2 linked regions of the Cystobacter fuscus DSM 2262 genome follow. The protein of the gene in region 2 interacts with the protein of the main gene of each other region in a pairwise test. Links are inferred from orthologs where the notes say so. Each region holds a gene or a part of one and is shown on either strand. Other genes may lie near its edges.

The links. The genes of interacting proteins can lie anywhere in the genome.
Region 1: the proteins of secD (region 2) and pheT interact in binary tests that used the Escherichia coli proteins (3 or more experiments, as listed by UniProt). The link is inferred for Cystobacter fuscus DSM 2262 from one-to-one orthologs.

Annotation. Positions count from the first base shown.
Region 1 is NZ_ANAH02000066.1:441,926-445,933, forward strand. The notes cover bases 536-3,641. They hold pheT (phenylalanine--tRNA ligase subunit beta), read left to right. Parts: upstream 536-935; coding sequence 936-3,347; downstream 3,348-3,641. Other genes in these bases: pheS (phenylalanine--tRNA ligase subunit alpha), read left to right, coding at 536-936; D187_RS42455 (integration host factor subunit alpha), read left to right, coding at 3,450-3,641. Outside these bases: more of pheS, read left to right, coding at 1-535; more of D187_RS42455, read left to right, coding at 3,642-3,866.
Region 2 is NZ_ANAH02000003.1:14,076-17,935, forward strand. The notes cover bases 422-3,379. They hold secD (protein translocase subunit SecD), read left to right. Parts: upstream 422-994; coding sequence 995-2,764; downstream 2,765-3,379. Other genes in these bases: tgt (tRNA guanosine(34) transglycosylase Tgt), read left to right, coding at 422-442; yajC (preprotein translocase subunit YajC), read left to right, coding at 645-995; secF (protein translocase subunit SecF), read left to right, coding at 2,789-3,379. In the rest of the region: more of tgt, read left to right, coding at 1-421; more of secF, read left to right, coding at 3,380-3,860. UniProt on the Escherichia coli protein: Part of the Sec protein translocase complex. Interacts with the SecYEG preprotein conducting channel. SecDF uses the proton motive force (PMF) to complete protein translocation after the ATP-dependent function of SecA.

The sequences.
Region 1 (4,008 bases), on a different replicon or contig from region 2:
TTGTCCGGTGTACTCGGCGGCATGGGCAAGTTGCCCCCCGACGAGCGCCGCGCCCTGGGCGAGGTGGCCAACCAGGTCAAGGCCGAGATCGAGCAGTTGCTCACCGAGGCCATCCAGCGCGTGGAGGAGGCGGCGCTCGAGAGCGAGCTGCGCGGCCCCAGGCTGGACGTGACGCTGCCCGGGCGGAGCGTCGCCCCCGGCAGCCGCCACCCGGTGTCCCGGACGATGGAGGACATCGTCCGCACCTTCCAGCGGCTCGGCTTCGAGGTGGCCCATGGGCCGGAGATCGAGCTGGACTACTTCAACTTCGAGGCACTCAACCTCCCGAAGGATCATCCCGCGCGCGACATGCAGGACACCTTCTACGTGGACGAGGCCTCGCTCGGCCATGCGAAGAAGGCGGACAGCCCGGTGCTCTTGCGCACGCACACCTCGCCGGTGCAGGTGCGCTTCATGCTCAACCGCAAGCCGCCCATCCGCGCCATCATGCCGGGCCGCGTCTACCGGCGCGACTCGGACATCACCCACACGCCCATGTTCCACCAGGTGGAGGGGCTGCTCGTGGACAAGGACGTGAGCTTCGCCGAGCTCAAGGGCACCCTGGACGCCTTCGTGAAGGCCTTCTTCGGCTCGGACACGCGCACGCGCTTCCGGCCCTCCTTCTTCCCCTTCACCGAGCCCTCGGCCGAGGTGGACATCTCCTGCACCTCGTGCGGCGGCAAGGGCTGCCGGGTGTGCAAGCAGACCGGCTGGCTGGAGGTGCTCGGCAGCGGCATGGTGCACCCCAACGTCTTCAAGTACAGCGGCTACGACGCCACCGAGGTGACGGGCTACGCGTTCGGCATGGGCGTGGAGCGCATCGCCATGTTGCGCTACCGCATCGATGACCTGCGGATGATGTTCGAGAACGACGCGCGCTTCCTGGAGCAGTTCTGATGAAGATCTCGGTCAAGTGGCTCAAGGACTATGTGGCGCTGCCCGCGGCGGTGGAGGAGCTGGCGCGCAAGCTGACGGCGGTGGGCCTGGAGATCGAGGGCCTGGATCGCCCCGGCGAGGCCCTGCGTGGCGTCGTGGTGGCGCAGATCCAGGAGTCCGTCCAGCACCCCAACGCGGACAAGCTGTCCGTCACGAAGGTGGACCTGGGCGGCCCGGAGAAGCTCCAGGTGGTGTGCGGTGCCAAGAACTTCAAGGTCGGGGACAAGGTGCCCCTGGCCACCCTCGGCACGAAGCTGCCCAACGGCGTGGAGATCAAGCAGGCCCCGCTGCGCGGCGTGGACAGCTTCGGCATGCTCTGCTCGGCCAAGGAGCTGGGTCTGTCCGAGGAGTCCTCCGGCCTGCTCATCCTCCCGCCGGAGCTCAAGCCCGGCACCCCCATCGCCGAGGCGCTCGGGGTGGATGACGTGGTGCTGGAGGTGAACGTCACCCCCAACCGGCCCGATGCCCTGTCCCACCTGGGCGTGGCGCGCGAGGTGGCCGTGGCCACGGGCGCGCCCCTGAAGCTTCCCGAACCCCGGCTCGCGGAGTCCGGCGAGCCCGCCTTGAGCAAGGTCAAGGTGCGCGTGGAGGATCCGGTGCGCTGCCCGCGCTACACGGCCCGCGTCATCGAGAACGTGAAGATCGGCCCCTCGCCCCAGTGGCTCCAGGACCGGCTCAAGGCGTGTGGCGTGCGCCCCATCAGCAACGTGGTGGACGTGACGAACTTCGTCCTCCTGGAGTACGGCCAGCCCCTGCATGCCTTCGACCTGGACAAGGTGGCGGGCCAGGAGATCATCGTCCGCACCGCCCGGTCCGGCGAGAAGATGACCACGCTGGATGGCAAGCAACGCGCGCTGGACGCGGAGGATCTGCTCATCTGTGACCGCGACCGGGCCCAGGCCCTGGCCGGGGTGATGGGCGGCGCGGACAGCGAGGTGAGCGCGAGCACCACCCGCGTGGTGCTGGAGTCCGCCCACTTCCAGCCCTCGAGCATCCGCCGTTCCTCCAAGCGCCATGGCCTGCACACCGAGGCCTCGCACCGCTTCGAGCGTGGGGCGGACCTGGACGCCGTCCTGCCCGCGGTGGACCGAGCCGCGGCGCTCATCGCCGAGCTGTCTGGCGGCACGGTGGCGCCGGGCCGCGTGGACGTGTACCCCCAGTCCCAGCCGCTGCGCCGGGTGTCCCTGCGCTATGGCCGGGTGGAGAAGGTGCTCGGTGTGGCCATCGCCGAGGCGGACTGCCGGCGCATCCTCGGCACCCTGGGCTTCCGGGCCGTGGAGGAGGGGAGCGGTCAGACGACCTTCGAGGTGCCCCGCGCCCGCGTGGACGTGGAGCGGGAGGAGGATCTCCTCGAGGAGCTCGCCCGCGTCCACGGCTACGACAACATCCCCGCGAAGCTGCCGCGCGGTCTCGCCGAGCTGGCCCCCGAGCCGCCCGCCGCCGAGGCCGAGCGCCGCGCCCGTCAGGCACTCGCCGGAGCCGGGTTGAGCGAGGTGGTGAACTACTCCTTCGTGATGCCACGCGTGCTGGAAGCCCTCGGGGGCAAGGAGCAGCCGGTGGCGCTGCTCAACCCGCTGAGCGTCGAGCAGTCGGTGATGCGCACGAGCCTGCTGCCCGGCCTGCTGGAGAACCTCTCACGCAGCGTGCGGCACCAGGTGGACACCGTGTTCGTGTACGAGATGGGCCGGGCCTACCTGCGAGACCCAGCGGGCGGCCAGGGCCAGCAGCCCGCAGCGCGCGAGGTGCCTCGGCTGGCGGGCCTGTGCTGGGGCCTGCGCGGTGGCCGCACCTGGACCCAGAAGGACGCGAAGGCGGACTTCTACGACGCCAAGGGCGCGGTGGAGGGCGTGCTGCACGCGCTCCATGTGGACGGCGTGCGCTTCGTCCCCGCGGAGGCCCCGTCCTTCCATCCGCGCGCCTGCGCCCGGGTGGAGCTGGCCGACGGCACGGTGCTCGGTCATGTGGGCGAGCTGCACCCGCGCGTGACCAAGGCCCTGGAGCTGCCCCGGGACATCTTCGCCTTCGAGCTGGACACGACGCCGCTCTACGCCGCCGCCCGGCTCGTGCCCTCGTGGGGCGGCCTGCCTCGCTTCCCGGCCGTGCTTCGGGACCTGGCGGTGGTGGTGCCCCTGGAGCTGCCCAACGACGAGGTCCGCCGGGTCATCCTCGAGGTCGGCGGATCTCTGGTGGAGGACGCGCTCGTCTTCGACGTCTACACGGGCAAGCCCATCCCCGAGGGACGCAAGAACCTGGCGTACGCCATCCGCTACCGCTCGCCGGAGCGCACCCTCACCGACGCGGAGGTGGGCACCGCCCACCAGCGCATCATCGCCGAGGTCAACCAGCGCCTGGGCGGAGCCCTGCGCGCCTGAGAACGCGAAAAACCTGAGTGAAACCGGTGGGTTGACAGTTGTTGGGGAAGACTGTCACAGTCCGCCGGGTTCACTCCGGAAGAGGGACGCGAAGGCACGCGCATGACCAAGGCGGACATCATCGAGGGCGTCTACGAGAAGGTCGGCTTCTCCAAGAAGGAGTCGGCGGAGATCGTGGAACTCGTCTTCGACACCTTCAAGGAAACGCTCGAGCGGGGGGACAAGATCAAGATCTCGGGCTTCGGCAACTTCCAGGTGCGCCAGAAGAAGGCGCGCGTGGGCCGCAACCCGCAGACGGGCAAGGAGATCGAGATCTCGGCGCGCCGGGTGCTGACCTTCCGGCCGAGCGCGGTGCTCAAGGCGGCACTCAACGGCGAGCAGATTCCGGAGAACCACTCCGAGCTGGACGCCGCCGAGGAGGCCGCCGCCGACGCCGCCGAGGCCGCCGGGTTGGATCCGGAGGACATGGACGAGGAGTTCGAGGGGTTGGAGCCCGTGAAGGTCTCGCGGGCGGAATGAAGGCGAAAGCCGGGTGATTTTTTCGAGGGCTGCCCGATCTCTTTCTTGACCTGAGGATGGGGTAGGGGCATAAGGCAGCCCATCTCGCCGACGCCGAAAGGCACCGCGCGGGAGACAGCACAACGGGGCGTAGCGCAGCCTG
Region 2 (3,860 bases):
GTCCGCGCCGCTGTTGCCCCGGGACAAGCCGCGCTACCTCATGGGGGTGGGCACGCCCGTGGACCTGGTCACCTGCGTGGAGCACGGGGTGGACATGTTCGACTGCGTGCTGCCCACGCGCTGCGCGCGCAACGGCCTGCTCTTCACCTCCGAGGGCAAGCTCGTCATCCGCAACGCCACCTGGGCGAGGGACGAGCGGCCGGCGGACCCGGCGTGCTCCTGCTACACCTGCCGCAACTTCAGCCGGGCCTACCTGCGCCACCTCTTCGTGGCGGGGGAGATCCTGGCCATGCGGCTCAACAGCCTGCACAACCTGCACTACTTCCTCACCCTCATGAAGCAGGTGCGCGAGGCCATCGCCGAGGACCGCTACGCCCAGTTCGCCCGGGACTTCCGGGAGCGGGCCCGGGCCCAGGAGACCGAGCGGACGCGGGCGAAGTAGTGCCCCGGGAGGCCGCCGGGAAGGGCGCCCCTGGCCGCCTGCCCGACGAGGATGACGCGGGGCGGAAGTGTCCGGTTTCCTCGGTTTGCTTGCCGGGGGTGTGGGGCTGCTGCTAAGAGGCCCCCCTTTCGGACTTATTCGCCGACCGTGAAAATCAGGGGCGGCGACCCGGTACAAATTTCATCCAGCGACGAGGCGGTTCGTGGCAGACAGCATTCCAATCCTGGCGCAGGCGGCGGGCGGTCCCAGCGGGATGATGAACATCGTCTTCATCATCGGGCTGTTCGCCATCATGTACTTCGTGATGATCCGCCCGCAGCAGAAGCAGCTCAAGAAGCACCAGGAGCTCATCTCCAGCCTGAAGAAGGGCGATGAGGTCGTCACCCAGGGCGGCCTCATCGGGCGCATCCAGAACGTGATGGATCGCGAGGTGACGCTCGAGGTGGCCAGCGGGACGCGCATCCGCGTGCTCAAGACGTCGGTGGCCGGGCGCTACGCGCTGCCCGAGGCGGCCGGGGCGGCCAAGACCGAGGACAAGAAGGAGGAGAAGTGATGGATCGCGGCTGGTATTGGAGGCTGGGCCTGGTCATCGGCGTGACGCTGGTGACCGTGTGGCTCCTGATGCCCTCCTATTATTCCTTGTTCAAGGTGGACCGCAGCGAGCGCAACAACCTGGCGGCCATCGAGAAGGCGATGCCGGGCTGGGCGCCTCCCGCCAAGTACCGCATCAACCTGGGGCTCGACCTGCAGGGCGGCATCCACATGGTGATGCGTGTGGACACCAAGACGGCCCTGGAGAAGCGCACCGAGCGCCGGGGCGATCAGATCGTCCGCTACATCAACGACAAGCAGCTGGGCCAGGTGACGGTGAACACGGACGTGGAGCGACTCCAGCTCACGTTGACCGCGCAGGACCCCGCCACCATGGACGCCATCGAGAAGGAGGTGCTCGCCACCTTCACCGACTTCACGCGCGTGTCGCGTGACGGCGCCAACCTGGTGCTCGCGCCGGACGAGGGCCAGGTCAACCGCTTCCGCGACGAGTCGGTGGACCAGGCGATGCTCGTCATCCGCCGCCGCATCGACAAGTGGGGCGTGGCCGAAGTGGACGTGCGCAAGCTGGGCACGGACGCCATCCAGATCTCCCTGCCGGGCCGCAATGATCCCGAGCAGGCCAAGGAGCTGGTGGGCACCACGGCGCAGCTGGAGTTCCACATGGTGGACGACACCACGGACTTCTTCCGCGAGCACTACCAGAAGACGCCTCCGCCCGAGGACAGCAACATCACCCTCACCACCGCCGACGGCTTCCCCCAACTGCAGGGCCCCAACCGCGACGCGCTCCTGGCGTACGTGAAGGACGCGACGCCCCAGGGCCGCCTCGTGCTGCTCGAGTGCATCGCCAGCGCGACGCGCAAGGGCGTGTGCGACAGCTACCGCACCTACCTGGTGGAGAAGGAAGCGCCGCTGACGGGCGAGAGCCTCACCGGCGCGGATGCCTCGCTCAGCCAGATCAACGAGCCCGAGGTGAACATCAGCTTCGACGCCGCCGGGGCGCGCCAGTTCGAGGAGCTCACGGACAAGGGCGTGGGCCGGCGCATGGCCATCGTCCTGGACGACTACGTGCAGTCGGCGCCGCGCATCAACGAGCGCATCGGCGGTGGCCGGGCGCGCATCACCATGGGCCGCGCGGGAGGCCGTCCGCTGGAGCAGTGGCTGGCGGACGCCCAGACGCTGGCGCTGGCGCTCAAGGCGGGCGCGCTGCCCGCGCCGGTGACCACGGGCGAAATCCGTCAGGTGGGCGCCTCGCTGGGTGACGAGCTCATCCGCAAGGGCAGCCTCGCCGCGGCGGTGGGCCTGCTGTGCGTCATCGTCTTCATGGGGCTGTACTATCGTGCCTCGGGCCTCATCGCGGACGTGGCCCTGCTGCTCAACGGCCTGCTCATCCTCGGGGGCATGGCGCTCTTCAACGCCACGCTCACGCTGCCGGGCCTCGCGGCCTTCGTGCTCACGTTGGGCATCGCGGTGGACGCCAACGTGCTCATCAACGAGCGCATCCGCGAGGAGCTCAGCCACGGCAAGACGGCACGCGCCGCGGTGGACCAGGGCTACGACCGCGCCTTCTGGACCATCTTCGACGCCCACGTCACCGCGATCGTCGCCGGCCTCATCCTCTTCTTCACCGGTACGGGCCCGGTGCGCGGCTTCGCCACCACGATGATCATCGGCCTGCTGGCCTCGCTCTTCACGTCCATCCTGGTGACGCGCGTCATCATGACCTACTTCGTCCACGGCCGGAACGCCCAGACGGTGTCCGTCTAGGCAGCACCTCGGGGTACAGCCGACATGCAGATCCTCAAGAACAAGACGAACATCGACTTCATCGGCAAGCGCAAGCCGGCCCTCTTCATCTCCACGGCGATCAACCTGATCATCCTCGTGGGCATCGCCGTGGTGGGCTTCAACTTCGGCGTGGACTTCGCCGGCGGTACGGTGGTGGAGGTGCAGTTCAACCACCCCGTCTCCGCGAGCGAGGTGCGCCAGCGCGTCGAGTCCACCGGGCAGCTCCACGACGTGTCCGTGCAGAGCATCGGCGCGGCGTCGGAGAACTCGTTCCTCGTGCGCCTGGGCGGCGTGACGCAGCTCACCGAGGAGGGCGGGGCCAAGGCGAGCCAGGCCCTCCAGTCGCTCGGCCAGATCGATCCCAAGGCCATCCGCGTGGACCTGGCCAACGGCATCATCAACGTGCGCTCCAAGCAGCCGCTGGACACGGCGCAGATCGAGAAGACCGTGGAGGGCACCGGCACCGGCGTGGAAGAGGTGCGCGACATCGGCCAGGCGCAGTCCGGCGACTACGACTACCAGGTGGTGGCCAGCGGCATGGCGGACCGCATCCGCGGCGCGCTGATGCAGGGCCAGGCCGCCGACAAGCCCGACTTCGAGATGCGCCGCACCGAGTACGTGGGTCCGCAGGTGGGCAAGCAGCTGCGCAACCGCGGCATCCAGGCGCTGCTCTTGTCCATGGTGGCCATCCTCATCTACGTGGCCTTCCGCTTCGACTTCAAGTTCGGCCCCGGCGCCCTGCTCGCCATGTTGCACGACGTCATCATGGTGGCCGGCTTCTACCTGTTCAGCCGCGCCGAGTTCGGCCTCACCGCCATCGCCGCGCTGCTCACCATCGTGGGCTACTCGGTCAACGACACCATCGTCATCTACGACCGCATCCGCGAGGACATGGGCAAGTTCAAGGGCAAGCCCCTGCCAGAGGTCATCAACATCGCCGTCAACGACACCCTGGTGCGCACCATCCTCACCTCGGGCACCACGGCGCTCTCGCTCGTCGGTCTGCTCATCTTCGGCGTGGGGGAGATCCGCGACTTCGCCTGGGCGATGCTGGTGGGCATCATCGTGGGCACCT